DNA from 2 places in the Streptomonospora halophila genome. Region 2 is predicted to be linked to the other one. Evidence: predicted binding sites of a transcription regulator. Region 2 holds the regulator's gene; the other holds the start of a gene.
What was found. The regulator HspR, encoded in region 2, represses chaperone genes until heat shock. The targets are predictions, from matches to a motif close to ANTTGAGTCNNNNNGACTCAANT.
Positions count from the first base shown of each region.

Region 1: lon (endopeptidase La) is a predicted target of HspR. The motif match lies at 5,089-5,111, and genes of this name have one in related genera.

Region 1 covers NZ_BAABIK010000011.1:144,914-152,211, reverse strand. The annotation lists gene ABEA15_RS11700 (helix-turn-helix domain-containing protein) at 1-403, opposite strand, end outside; gene ABEA15_RS11695 (3-hydroxybutyrate dehydrogenase) at 388-1,212, opposite strand; gene ABEA15_RS11690 (MFS transporter) at 1,513-2,883, shown strand; gene ABEA15_RS11685 (sensor histidine kinase) at 3,040-4,317, shown strand; gene ABEA15_RS11680 (response regulator) at 4,314-4,970, shown strand; gene lon (endopeptidase La) at 5,123-7,298, shown strand, end outside.
Region 2 covers NZ_BAABIK010000029.1:33,478-40,775, reverse strand. The annotation lists gene ABEA15_RS20880 (acyl-CoA dehydrogenase) at 1-228, shown strand, start outside; gene ABEA15_RS20875 (DUF6458 family protein) at 740-949, shown strand; gene clpB (ATP-dependent chaperone ClpB) at 1,082-3,703, opposite strand; gene ABEA15_RS20865 (heat shock protein transcriptional repressor HspR) at 3,864-4,286, opposite strand; gene dnaJ (molecular chaperone DnaJ) at 4,292-5,449, opposite strand; gene grpE (nucleotide exchange factor GrpE) at 5,579-6,313, opposite strand; gene dnaK (molecular chaperone DnaK) at 6,348-7,298, opposite strand, start outside.

The DNA.
Region 1 (7,298 bases), on a different contig from region 2:
CGGTGTCGGTGCCCAGCAGGTTGCGGGCGCGGTCGACGATCGCCCGCAGCACCTGGTCGAGGTCGCGCATGCCCGCCAGGTCGTTGGCGGTCTCGAACAGGGCGCTCAGCTCGGACTCCCGGCGCCGCCGGTCGGAGAGCACCGTGCGCACGCGCAGCGCCAGCACCTTGGCCTCCTCCAGGTCGGCCAGCTCCTCGGCGCCGCCGCCCGCCGCGCGGGCCCGCACGAGCGGGCGCTCGTACTCCACGGCGGGCGCGTCCCGCAGCAGCAGCCGCAGGAACTGCGCCTGCGCGCCGCCTCCGCCCGCCTCGGCGGCGGTCGGGTCCGGCACCGCCTGCGCCCGGGGCCGGGTCTGCTCCCGGTAACGGTCTCGATCCGTGTGCTCGCTCAGCTCGCGCTCCATGCTCCGTCCATCGCCAGGGAGGCCCCGTTGACATAGGACGCCTCGGGGCCGCACAGGTACGCGGCCATCGCCGCCACCTCGGACGGCTCGATCAGCCGCTTGAGCGGGCTGCGGGCCAGCAGCACCGAGCCGACCACCTCGTCCTCGGGGATCGCGTGCGCGCGCGCCTGCTCGGCGATCTGGCGCTCGACCAGGGGAGTGCGCACGTAGCCGGGGTTGATGCAGTTGGAGGTGACGCCGCGGGCGGCGCCCTCGATCGCGGCGACCTTGGAGAAGCCCTCCAGGCCGTGCTTGGCCGCGACGTAGGCCGACTTGTAGGGGGAGGCGCGCAGTCCGTGCACCGAGGAGACGTTCACGATACGCCCCCAGCCCTGGGCGTACATGTGCGGCAGCGCCGCCCGCACCAGGTGGAACGGCGCCTCCAGCATCAGCCGCAGGATCAGCGCGAAGCGGTCGGGCGGGAACTCCTCGATCGGCGCGACGGTCTGCACTCCGGCGTTGTTGACCAGGATGTCGGCGCCGCGCGCGACCTCGGCCGCCGCGTCGAGGTCGGTCAGGTCGACGGGCACGGCGGTGCCGGTACCGGCCTCCTCCAGGGCGCGCAGCCCGTCCGCATCGCGGTCGGCCAGGAGCACCGCGGCGCCGGCGGCGCTCAGCCGCTCGGCGCACGCCCGGCCGATCCCGCCGGCCGCGCCGGTGACGACGGCGGTGCGGCCGCGCAGGTCGGGGCCCCGGGCGGCCGCGGCGGTGTCGGCGGGCAGCGGCTCGGGCGCGGACGGGGCCGCCCGGGGGGATTCGCGGGTCGTCATGGCGCCAATCTAGGGTTCCTCCTCCCCGGCGGCGGATGGCCGTCGCGCCCACACGAGCGCCTCCCGGTATGTAGCCGACGACCATAACCTCCCGGGGCCGCGGCCGGCACCCCCGGCAGCAGGCGGGCCCGACGCCTCGGCCGTCGACCGCGTGGCCGCCGCCCTCCCGGCCGGGGGCGGGGTGTGTGCCGCGGCCACACACCCCGCCCCCGGTATCGGTGCCCGGCGGATATGGCCCCCATCACACGCCCGCTCCTACGCTGCGACGACGCACCCCCATACCGAGCGGAAGACGATCACATGGCTGTGCCAAACTCCCCCTCCGACGCCCCGGCCGCGGCGCCTCGCGGATCGTTCGCGAAGGTCGTGACCTCCAGCCTCATCGGCACCACAGTGGAGTGGTACGACTTCTTCCTCTACGGCTCGGCGGCGGCCCTGGTCTTCGGGGCCGTGTTCTTCCCCGAGTCCGACCCCCTCACCGGAGTGCTGCTCGCCTTCGGCACCTACGCGATCGGGTTCGTCGCACGCCCCCTGGGCGGCCTGGTCTTCGGCCACTTCGGCGACCGCGTCGGCCGTAAGAAGCTGCTGGTCATCAGTCTGCTGATGATGGGCGGGGCCACCTTCGCCATCGGCCTGCTGCCCGCCTACGCGACCATCGGAACGGCCGCTCCGCTGCTCCTGATCACCCTGCGGCTGATCCAGGGCTTCGCCCTCGGCGGCGAATGGGGCGGCGCCGTCCTGCTGGTGTCCGAGCACGGCAGCCCCAAGCACCGCGGGTTCTGGGCGTCGTGGCCGCAGGCGGGCGTGCCCTGCGGCAACCTGCTGGCGACCGCCGTGCTCGCGGTGCTGGCCGCCACCATGGCCGACTCCGCCTTCGAGGCCTGGGGCTGGCGCATCCCGTTCCTGCTGTCGGGGATTCTGGTCATCGTGGGCCTCTACGTCCGGCTCGCCGTCGAGGAGTCGCCGGTGTTCCAGGCCGCGGCCGCCCGCGCCGCGCAGGCGCGCGCGGGGCGGGACGCGGGCGAGCGCGCCCCCGTCGTCGAGGTCGTGCGCCGGCACTGGCGGGAGATCCTGGTGGCCATGGGGGTGCGCCTCGCCGAGAACATCTCCTACTACGTGATCACCGCGTTCATCCTCGTCTACGCGGTGCAGGAGGCCGGAGTCGAACGCGGCACCGTCCTCAACGCCCTGCTCGCGGCCGCGGCGGTGCAGCTCGTGGCCATCCCGATCTGGGGCACCCTCTCCGACCGCTTCGGCCGCCGCCCCGTCATCGCCTTCGGCGCGATCGGGACCGGGCTGTGGGCGTTCGCGTTCTTCCCGATCATCGACGCCGGCGGGTTCGGGATGGTGCTGGCCGCCGCGGGGGTCGGCCTGGTGCTGCACGCGGCGATGTACGGGCCCCAGGCGGCGTTCTTCTCCGAGCTGTTCGGCACTCGGACGCGCTACTCCGGCGCCTCCATCGGCTACCAGCTCGCGTCGATCGTCGCCGGCGGGCTCGCGCCGCTGATCGCCACGTGGCTGCTGTCGACCTTCGGCACCTCCGTTCCGGTGTCGGTGTACGTCGCCGCGGCCTGCGTGCTGACGGTGGGGGCGGTGGCGGCCTCGCGCGAGACGCGCGGCCGCGACCTGGACGACCCGGTGTTCGCCGAGCGCTCCGCCGGGAAGGGCTGAGGCGCCGCGGGACGAGCGCGGGTCCGCGCGCGTCCGGCGCGGTCCCGCGGTCCCGGCGGTCCCGCACCGAGCGGCTCCGGTCTGCGCTCGCCGCACCAGTGCGGATACGACGCGGCGCTGACGACCCGGGCGGCGGGGCCGACTACCGTCATGGGCGTGAGCCAACGTATCGCCCGCGTCCTCGCGCTGGACGTGCCGATCGCCCTGTTCGTGGGCGTGGTGTCGCTGGGCGCCGCCCAAGCCCGGGGGCCGTGGCCGCAGTCCGGTTCCGGACCGCCTTGGGCTCCGGGCGGTCCGCTGTCGGACGGGCGGCCGCCGTGGGCCCAGGGCTCCGGCCCCGAGTTCGCCGCACTGCCGCCGGCGGCCTACGTGTGCGTCGCGGTGGTCGTCGCGGCCCTGGCCCTCCGCCGCTTCCGCCCCCGCACGGCCTTCGCCTTCGCCATGGTCGCGACAGCCGTGTTCTACGCCCTGGACCAGCAGGGCGGCATGCTGCGGATCGGGCCGGCGGTGCTCGTCTACACGATGGCGGTGCGCCTGCCGCTGCGGCAGTGGACGCCCTGGACCGCCCTCGCGGTCCCCCTCTTCCTGGCCGAGCGCGCCGACCGCCCCTACCTCGGGCTGTTCGAGCCCGACACCGTCGGCTCGCTGGCGATCCTGCTGGCCCTGCTCCTGGCGCCCGCCGCGGTGGGCGTGATCGTGCGTTCGCGCCGCGAGAGCAGCCGGCGCGAACGCGACGACGAGGTGCGCCGCTCGGTCTACGAGGAGCGGCTGCGCATCGCCCGCGAGGTGCACGACGTGGTCGGCCACAGTCTCTCGGTCATCAACATGCAGGCGGGCGTGGCCCTGCACGTGCTCGGCAAGCGCCCGCAGCAGGCCGAACCCGCGCTCCAGGCGATCCGCCAGACCAGCAAGGACGCGCTGGAGGAGCTGCGCGGGACCCTGGCGGTGTTCCGCAGCGACGGCGCGGACGACCGCGGCGCGGAAACGCCGGACGAGCCGTCCGGGGAGGACGCACCCGTCGGCGGGCCCTCCGGATCCGCGCGCGAACCGGTTCCCGGCCTGGACCGAATCGACGAGCTCGCAGCGGGTATCGATCCTGCGGGCGACCGGGTGCGGGTGCGCATCGAAGGGGAGCGCACCGCACTCCCGGCCGCCGTCGACCACGCCGCGTTCCGCATCGTCCAGGAGGCGCTGACCAACGCCGTCCGGCACGGCGGCGGCGCGGCGGCCGTTTCCATCGGCTACCACCCCGAGGAGTTGACCGTGGAGATCACCGACAGCGGGCCCGCGCGCCCCGGCCAGGCCTACGAGGAGGGCAGCGGCATCGCGGGCATGCGCGAGCGTGCCCGCGCCGTCGGCGGACGCCTGGAGGCCGGGCCGCGCGCCGACGGCGGGTTCCGGGTGCGCGCCGAGCTGCCCGCGGGGGAGCGGTGAGCGCCGTCCGCGTCGCCGTCGCCGACGACCAGGCCCTGGTGCGCATGGGCCTGCGCGTGCTGATCGAGGCCGAGGACGACATGGAGCCCGCCGGCGAGGCCGCCGACGGCCGCGCGGCCGTCGACCTGGTGCGCCGCGAGCGCCCCGATGTCGTGCTGATGGACGTGCGCATGCCCGGGATGGACGGCATCGCGGCGCTGCGCGAGATCGCCGCCGACGACTCGCTGGCGTGCACCCGTGTGGTCGTGCTGACGACGTTCGAGCTCGACGAGTACGTCTTCGACGCGCTGCGCGCCGGTGCCGCCGGGTTCCTGATCAAGGACAGCGACCCCGGCGAGCTGCTGCGCGCCATCCGGCTCGCCGCGGCGGGGGAGTCGCTGCTCTCGCCCTCGGTCACGCGCAGCGTCATCGCCTCGTTCACCTCGCGCGCGCCCGCGGGCGGGCCGCGCCCCGACCTCGGCGAGCTGACCGAGCGGGAGCGCGAGGTCCTGGCCCTGGTCGGTGAGGGCCTGTCCAACGGCGAGATCGCCGATCGGCTCGTCGTCAGCCCCGCCACCGCGCGCACGCACGTCAGCCGCGCAATGGTCAAGCTGCACGCCCGCGACCGCGCCCAACTCGTCGTGATCGCCTACCGCGCCGGACTGGTGCGGTGAAACGGGACGAGGCGCGGCGCAGCAGGTGCGGCCCGACCCTCGGAAGGCTCCCTGGGCAGGGCGTACAGCCGATCGCTCACGGCGAACACAACAGGGGGAACAAAAGCGGACTCTCGTTTATTGAGTGATAGTGACTCAACAAGGAGGGTCTGATGACTGAAGCGCAGTCCAACGCGACGTTCCCCGTGCTTCCCCTCGACGAAGAGGTCGTCCTCCCCGGAATGGTCGTGCCGGTGGACATCGGCGACTCCGAGGTGCGTGCCGCGGTCGACGCCGCGCGCGCCGGCGGCGACGGCGCTGCGAAGGGTCCCGGAGTCCGGTCCGCGAGCAAGCCGCGGGTGCTGATCGTCCCCCGCATCGACGGCAACTACGCCGCGGTCGGCACCATCGCCGTGATCGAGCAGGTCGGCCGCACCCCCGAGGGGGAACCGGCCGCGGTCGTTCGGGGTACGGCGCGGGCCCGTGTCGGCAGCGGGACCACCGGGCCCGGCGCCGCCCTGTGGGTCTCGGCCGAGGTCCACAGCGAGGAGCCGCCGGAGGGCGGCCACCCCGGCAAGGTCCATGAGCAGGCGCGCGAGTACAAGTCCCTGCTGACCACCTACCTGCAGAAGCGCGGCGCCTGGCAGATCCTGGACGGCATCCAACAGCTGGAGGACCCGGGCAGCCTGGCCGACCGCGGCGGCTACTCCCCGTTCCTCAAGACCGCGCAGAAGCTCCAGCTCCTGGAGACCTACGACGTGTCGGAGCGGCTGCGGCTGCTCGGCGACTGGACCCGCGAATACCTGGCCGAGCTCGACGTCGCCGAGACCATCGACCAGGACGTGCAGGAGGGCGTCGACAAGCAGCAGCGCGAGTTCCTGCTGCGGCGCCAGATGGAGGCCATCCGCAAGGAGCTCAACGAGCTCTCCGGCCGGCCGGGCAGCGAGGAGGACGACTACCGCGAGCGCGTGGAGTCGGCCGAACTGCCCGACCACGTCCGCAAGGCCGCGCTGGAGGAGGTCGACAAGCTGGAGCGGGCGGGCGACTCCTCGCCGGAGTCCGGCTGGATCCGCACCTGGCTCGACACGATCCTGGACATGCCCTGGAACACCCGTACCGAGGACGCCTACGACATCGCCGGCGCCCGGGAGATCCTCGACGCCGACCACGCCGGCCTCGACGACGTCAAGGAGCGCATCGTCGAGTACCTGGCGGTGCGCAAGCGGCGCGAGGACAAGGGCCTGGGCGTGGTCGGCGGGCGGCGCAGCGGTGCCGTGCTGGCGCTGGTCGGCCCGCCAGGCGTGGGCAAGACTTCGCTGGGCGAGTCCGTGGCCCGATCGATGGGCCGCGAGTTCACGCGGGTCGCCCTGGGCGGTGTGCGCGACGAGGCCGAGATCCGCGGCCACCGGCGCACCTACGTCGGTGCGCTGCCGGGGCGCATCGTCCGCGCGATCAAGGAGTCGGGCTCGATGAACCCGGTCGTGCTGCTCGACGAGATCGACAAGGTCGGCAGCGACTTCCGCGGCGACCCCACCTCGGCGCTGCTGGAGGTCCTCGACCCCGCGCAGAACCACACCTTCCGCGACCACTACCTGGAGGTGGACCTCGACCTGTCCGACGTCGTCTTCCTGGCCACCGCCAACGCCCTGGAGACCATCCCCGGCCCGCTGCTGGACCGGATGGAGCTGGTGCAGCTCGACGGCTACACCGAGGACGAGAAGGTGACCATCGCGCGCGACCACCTGCTCCCGCGCCAGCTGGAGCGGGCCGGGCTGGAGTCCGGCGAGGTGGAGTTCGCCGACGGCGCGCTGCGCCGGATCGCCGCCGAGTACACGCGCGAGGCGGGCGTGCGCGAGCTGGAGCGCACGGTCGCCCGGGTTCTGCGCAAGGTGGCCTCGGGCCTGGCGCTGGGCGAGCGCGAGCTGCCGGTGTCGGTCGGCGCCGACGACCTGCCCGGCTTCATCGGGCGGCCCAAGCACACCCCCGAGACCGCCGACCGCACCTCGGTCCCGGGAGTGACCACCGGCCTGGCGGTCACCGGCGCCGGCGGCGACGTGCTCTTCGTCGAGGCGTCCCTGGCCGACCCCGAGTCCGGGGCCGGCGGGCTGACCCTGACCGGCCAGCTGGGCGACGTGATGAAGGAGTCCGCCCAGATCGCGCTGTCCTACCTGCGCTCGCGCGGCGCTGAGCTGGAACTGCCGGTCGGCGACCTCAAGGAGCGGGGCGTCCACCTGCACGTCCCCGCGGGCGCGATCCCCAAGGACGGGCCCAGCGCCGGTGTCACCATGACCACCGCCCTGGCCTCGCTCCTGTCGGGCCGCCCCGCGCGCTCCGACGTGGCCATGACCG
Region 2 (7,298 bases):
CTGATGAGCGCCGGCGATCTGGTGCTCGGCTGGTTGCTGCTGCGCCAGGCCGAGGTGGCGCTGGCCGCCCTCGACGGCGCCGAAGGGGCCGACCGCGACTTCTACACCGGCAAGGTCGCCGCCGCCCGCTTCTTCGCCGACCAGGTGCTGCCGCGCCTGGCGACCGAGCGCGCGCTGGCCGAGAACGTCGGCCTGGACCTGATGGAGCTCCCGGAGTCGGCCTTCTAGAGGCCCGCCCCGAACCCGCCCCGGGAGCGGCACGACCGCCCCGGACTTCGGGCCCGGTGCGCACGACCCCTGCGCACCGGGCCGTCGCGCGTCCTGCGGCGGTCGCACCGAAGCGCCGCCGACCGCCGACCGGTGCGGCGCGCCGGCTCCGCGAGCCGCCCGACCGGCTGGGGCCGAGAGCCTCGGCTCCCCCGGCCCGGAGCCCGCCGACACGCGGCCCACGGCCCACGGTGCTCCGCCATCCCGTGCGGCCTGCTGAGCATCGGCGTCCCCGGCTTCAGCGCCGCCGGCGCGGCCGGATACCGGCTCGTGGTCGGCCGCGACAAGGCCGCGATCAGCTGAGCGCCCGTCGCCGGGCCGTGCGCCGCGCGACCCGCGCCACCCCGCCGGCTGCCCGCTCGCCCGACCGCCCGACCGCCGCCGATACGTGGCCGGGCGCGCGGGATGGCACGTCGACGAACGGGTAGTAGTAGGCAACGGGATCGCAAAAGACGCGGCGCGGAGGCAGCGAATGGGAATCGGACTCGGCATCTTCCTGGTGGTCATCGGGGCCGTGCTCGCGTACGGCATCACCGCGGAAATCGCCGGACTCAACCTGGACGCCATCGGCATGATCTTCATGGTCGCCGGTGTGGCGGTGGTCGTCCTGACCATCATCCTCATGATGGTCCGCCGCGACCGCACCCGGCAGTCGATCCAGGACGACTCCGACGTGCTCTGACGCGAACGGGCACCCCCGGCGGCACCGCGCGGCGGCGCCTCTCGCCCCCTCGTCCCCTGACACGGCGCCGGCCCCGGCACCGCGAACACGGTGCCGGGGCCGGCGCTTGGGTCGAGGCGCCGCGCCGCGGCGTCAGGCCGAGGCGGGCTCGGGCCGGGCCGCGGGGCGGACGCTGAGGGCGTCGGCGTCCTCGTCGAGGTCGACGACCACCGTGTCGCCCTCGGTGAGCTCCCCCGCCAGCATCGCCTTGGCCAGCGGGTCGCCGATCGCGGCCTGCACCAGCCGGCGCAGCGGCCGGGCGCCGTAGACCGGGTCGTAGCCGGTCAGCGCCAGCCACTCGCGGGCGGCCGGGGTGACCTCCAGCTCCAGCCGCCGCTCGCTCAGCCGGGCGGCAAGGCGGTCGACCTGCAGGTCGACGATGCGGGTCAGCTCGTCGGTGGACAGCGCCTCGAACACGATCAGGTCGTCCAGCCGGTTCAGGAACTCCGGCTTGAAGGTGCTGCGCACGACCGACATCACCTTCTCCCGCCGGTCCTCGCTCGCCAGCGCGGGGTCGACGAGGAACTGCGAGCCGAGGTTGGACGTCAGGACCAGCAGCGTGTTGCGGAAGTCGACGCTGCGCCCCTGGCCGTCGGTGAGCCGCCCGTCGTCGAGAACCTGCAGCAGCGTGTCGAAGACCTCGATGTGCGCCTTCTCCACCTCGTCCAGCAGCACCACCGTGTAGGGCCGACGGCGCACCGCCTCGGTGAGCTGGCCGCCCTCCTCGTAGCCGACGTAGCCGGGGGGCGCGCCCACCAGCCGCGAGACCGAGTGCTTTTCGGAGTACTCGCTCATGTCGATGCGCACGATCGCCCGCTCGTCGTCGAACAGCAGCTCGGCCAGCGCCTTGGCCAGCTCGGTCTTGCCGACGCCCGTGGGGCCCAGGAACAGGAACGAGCCGGTGGGGCGGTCCGGGTCGGAGATGCCGGTGCGCGCGCGGCGCACCGCGTCGGAGACCGCGGCCACCGCCTTGTGCTGGCCGACCAGCCGCTTGCCCAGCTCCTCCTCCATGCGCAGCAGCTTGGCGGTCTCGCCCTCCAGCAGCCGACCGACGGGGATGCCCGTCCACGAGGAGACCACGTCGGCGACGTCGTCGGCGCCCACCTCCTCCTTGACCATCGTCGGCTCCGCGGCGGAGGCCGACCCCTGCTCCTCCTCGGCGTGGGACGCCTCCTCCAGCTGCTTCTCCAGCTGCGGGATCTCGCCGTACATGAGCCGGGAGGCCTCGGTGAAGTCCCCGTCGCGCTGGGCGCGCTCGGCCTGCGTGCGCAGCCCGTCCAGGCGCTCCTTGAGCTCGCCGACCCGGTTCAGCCCGGCCTTCTCCTGCTCCCAGCGGGCCACCAGCGCGTTGAGCTCCTCCTGCCGGTCGGCGAGGTCGGCGCGCAGCCGCTCCAGCCGCTGCAGGGAAGCGGCGTCGGACTCCTTGTCCAGCGCCATCTCCTCCATCTTCAGCCGGTCGACGGTGCGCTGCAGCTCGTCGATCTCCACCGGGCGGGAGTCGATCTCCATGCGCAGGCGCGAGGCGGCCTCGTCGATCAGGTCGATGGCCTTGTCCGGTAGGAACCGGGCGGTGATGTAGCGGTCCGACAGCGTGGCCGCGGCCACCAGCGCCGCGTCGGCGATCTGCACCTTGTGGTGCGCCTCGTAGCGGCCCTTGAGACCGCGCAGGATCGCGATGGTGTCGGCGGCCGACGGCTCGCCCACCAGCACCTGCTGGAAGCGGCGCTCCAGCGCCGGGTCCTTCTCGATGCGCTCGCGGTACTCGTCCAGCGTGGTGGCGCCGACCATGCGCAGCTCGCCGCGGGCCAGCATCGGCTTGAGCATGTTGCCCGCGTCCATGGCGCCCTCGGCGGCGCCGGCGCCGACCATGGTGTGCAGCTCGTCGATGAAGGTGATGATCTGGCCGTCGCTCTCCTTGATCTCGGTGAGCACGGCTTTGAGGCGCTCCTCGAACTCGCCGCGGTACTTGGCTCCGGCCACCATCGACGACAGGTCGAGGGCGATCAGCCGCTTGTCGCGCAGGGACTCGGGCACGTCGCCGGCCACGATGCGCTGCGCGAGCCCTTCGACCACGGCGGTCTTGCCGACGCCGGGCTCGCCGATCAGCACCGGGTTGTTCTTGGTGCGCCGGGAGAGCACCTGCACCACCCGGCGGATCTCGGAGTCGCGGCCGATCACCGGGTCCAGCGCTCCCGAGCGCGCCCGGCCGGTGAGGTCGACGCCGTACTTGTCCAGCGCCTGGTAGGTGTCCTCGGGGTTCTCGGTGGTGACCCGGCTGGGGCCGCGCACCTGATCGAACGCTTCGAGCAGCGCCTCGGGAGTGGCGCCGGCGTCCTTGAGCAGCCGACTGGCCTCGCCGCCGTCGGCGGCCAGCCCCACCAGCAGGTGCTCGGTCGAGACGAACTCGTCCTCCATCTTCTGGGCGCGCTGGGCCGCGGTGTTCAGCGAGACGATCAGCTGTCGGGAGCTCTGCGGAGCGCCCACCGTGCTGCCGGCGGCCTTGGGCAGGCCGGTCAGCGTCTGCCCGAGCTTGGCGGAGAGGTCGTCGGGCGCCGCACCGACCTCCTTGAGCAGCGGGCGGATGATCCCCTCGCCCTGGTCGAGCAGTGCGGCGAGCAGATGGACCGGCTCGACCTGCGGGTTGCCGTCCGTGGTGGCCCGCCGCATCGCCGCCGCCACGGCTTCCTGGCTCTTCGTGGTGAGTTTGTAGTTCATGCGTCGCCGCCCCCTTCGCGCGTGATCGCTATGCGGTTGTATGTGGTGGGCCCGCCGGATCGGCGGCGGGGCGCGCACCCGTTCCGGGCACAGGCGGCCCCCGCCGGCCGCCTCGGCGCCCGCCCGGTGCCGGTCGGCCGTCGCGGCCAGGCCGGACCGGCTACTGGTCCTGCTCGGGCGGAGGGGAGGTGTTGAAGATCGTCACCCGGGCGCGCCGCACCGGCAGCAGCTCGCCGCCGCCGGTCTCGCCCGCCGAGCGCCGCGCCACCGCAGAGCGGGCCGCGTCCAGCTCGTTGCGCAGGTGGAACAGGTGCTCGCGCAGCTTCTCCACCTCGATCTCCAGTTCCAGGATGCGCTTGATCCCGGCGAGGTTGATCCCCTCCTCCTGGGAGAGCCGCTGCACCTCGCGCAGCGTCCGGATGTCGCGCATCGAGTAGCGCCTGCCCCGGCCGGAGGCCCGGCCCGGCGAGACCAGGCCCAGCCGGTCGTACTGGCGCAGCGTCTGCGGATGCAGTCCGGACAGCTCAGCGGCCACCGAGATCACATAGACCGGGATGTCGTCGCCCAGTCCGGGATCGGTCATGACATTCACATCCCCTTCGCGCGAGTCTCCAGACCGCTGCGCGGGTCCTGGTCCGCGGTCGCGGCGCGGAACTTCTCAAGCGCCTCGCGCGCCTCCTCGTTGAGGCGGTCGGGTACCGCCACTTCGACGGTGACCAGCATGTCGCCCGCGGTCCCGTCGCGCCGGGCCGTGCCCTTGCCGCGGACCCGGAAGGTCCGGCCGTTGGGCGTGCCCGGTGGGATCTTGACCGTGACGGGCAGGCCGTTGAGGGTGGGCACCCGCACGTCGGCGCCGAGCGCGGCCTCGGGGAAGGTCACCGGAACGGTGATCGTCAGGTTGTCGCCGGACTTGCCGAACACGGGGTGCGGCTGCACATGTACCACCACATAGAGGTCTCCGGCCGGTCCACCGTGCTCGCCCGGCGCGCCTTTGCCCTTGAGCCGGATCCGCTGGCCGTCGGAGACACCCGCGGGGATCCGGGCCTGGATCGTTCGGGTGCTCTTGCCGCGCCCGCTGCCGCTGCACGTCAGGCAGGGGTCGTCGACCACCAGGCCGCGCCCCTTGCACTCGCCGCACGGCTCGGAAAGCGAGAATCCGCCCAGGTTGCGGTTCTCGTGACCGGTGCCCGAGCAGTTCGGGCACACGCGGGGAGCGGTGCCGGCGCGGGCGCCGGTGCCCTTGCAGGTGGGGCACGCGGCGTCGCTGCTGAGCTGGAAGGACCGGGTCAGTCCGGCGGACGCCTCGCTGAACGTCAGCCGGGTCTCGGTCTCGATGTCGGCCCCGCGCCGGGGCTGGGTCGTGGTCCGGCCGCGCCCGCCGAACAGGCCGCCGAACAGGTCGCTCAGCCGCTCGCCGCCCCCGCTGGTCTGGGTGCCGCCGCCCTGGCCGAACAGGTCGCCCAGGTCGAACCCGCCCGCGCCGGTGTTCCCGCCGGGGCGGTAGGAACCGCCGAAGAGGGAGCGGGCGTCGTCGTACTCCTTGCGCCGCTTCTCGTCACTGAGCACGTTGTAGGCCTCGGAGATCTCCTTGAAGCGCTCCTCGGCCTGCGCGTCGCCGGTGTTGGCGTCGGGGTGGTTCTCGCGCGCGAGCTTGCGATAGGACTGCTTGATCTCGTCCTGCGAGGCGGTCTTTGAGACTCCGAGGACCTTGTAATAGTCCTTCTCCAGGTAGTCCTTCGTGCTCATCGACGTCTGCCTTCTCCCGCTTCGCGCTGTGAGTCGGATTGTCCCCGGGACCGCTTCCCCGCATTCGGCGGGGGTGCGGCCCGGTGGCCGCGTGCCCCGGGCGCCGCGCGGCGCCCGGGGCTCGACGGTCTACTGCCTGTCCTCACCGGCCCCGCCGGAGGACTCGGGGCCGGGCTCCTCTGCGGAGGCGCCCGGCTCGGCCTCCTGTTCGGTTCCGGCGGACTCCGGAGCCTCAGCGGCATCCTCCCCGGGACCGGCCACCACCACGCGTGCCGGGCGCAGGACCCGTTCGCCGATGAGGTAGCCGGGCTGGAAGACCTCGATGACCGTGGGCACCTCGGCGTCGGGCGACGGCACCATGGTCAGGGCCTCGTGGACGTTCGGGTCGAACTCCTCGCCCGATTCGCCGTACTTCTGCAGCCCCAGCCTGGTGACCAGCGCCTCCAGCGCCTCACCCACGGACTTGAACCCGCCCGCGAGCTCGTCGTGCTCACGCGCCCGGCCGATGTCGTCCAGGATCGGCAGCAGGTCGCCCACCACCTGGGCGGTCGCCTGCTCGCGCAGGGCCACCCGGTCGCGCTCGACGCGCTTGCGGTAGTTGGCGTACTCCGCCTGGATCCGCTTAAGGTCGTTGGTCAGTTCCACGACCTGCTCGCGGGCCTTGAGAAGCTCGCCCCCCTCGACGGTCCCGTCGATGACGACGGGCTCCTCTTCGGCCTCGACCGCGGCCTCGGGGGAGTCGGGAGCGGCACCCTCGGCCCCCTCGGGCGTACGGAGCTCACCGGTTTCGGGATCTATGCGCCGCTTGTCGCGGATCACCGGCCCCTGCTGCTCCTCGCCGTTCTCGTTCTCCGGCAGCGCCATTGGCTGCGCCTCCCTTGCCTTGCCTCTCGGCCGATCAGGCGTTGCCGTCCTTCTTGTCCTCGTCGACGATCTCGGCGTCCACGACGTCTCCATCGTCGTCGGACCGGTCCTGGGCGTCGGCCGAGGCGTCCTCACCGCCGCCCTGCTGGCCCTGGCCGTAGATGGAGGAGCCGATCTTCTGGCTGGCCAGCGCGACCTTCTCGCTCGCCTGCCGGATGGCCTCGATGTCGGTGCCCTCCAGCGCCGTCTTCAGCTCGCCGACGGCACCCTCGGTCTCGGACTTGACGTCGTCGGGGATCTTGTCCTCGTTGTCCTTGATGACCTTCTCGGTCTGGTAGACGAGGGACTCCGCGTTGTTGCGGACCTCGGCCTCCTCGCGGCGCTTACGGTCCTCCTCGGCGTACTCCTCGGCCTCGCGGACCATCTTGTCGATGTCGTCCTTGCTCATGGCCGAGCCGCCGGAGATGGTGACCGACTGCTCCTTGCCCGTGCCCATGTCCTTCGCGGTCACGTTCACGATGCCGTTGGCGTCGATGTCGAAGGTGACCTCGATCTGGGGCACGCCGCGGGGCGCCGGCGGGATGCCGCTCAGGTCGAAGACGCCGAGCTTCTTGTTGTACTGCGCGATCTCGCGCTCGCCCTGGTAGACCTGGATCTGCACCGAGGGCTGGTTGTCGTCGGCGGTGGTGAAGATCTCCGAGCGCTTGGTCGGGATGGTCGTGTTCTTCTCGATCAGCTTGGTGAACACGCCGCCCTTGGTCTCGATGCCCAGCGACAGAGGGGTGACATCCAGCAGCAGGACGTCCTTGACCTCGCCCTTGAGCACGCCGGCCTGGAGCGCGGCACCGATGGCCACGACCTCGTCGGGGTTGACGCCCTTGTTGGGCTCCTTGCCCCCGGTGAGCTCCTTGACCAGCTCCACGACCGCGGGCATGCGGGTGGAACCGCCGACCATGACCACGTGGTCGATCTTGTCGACGCTGAT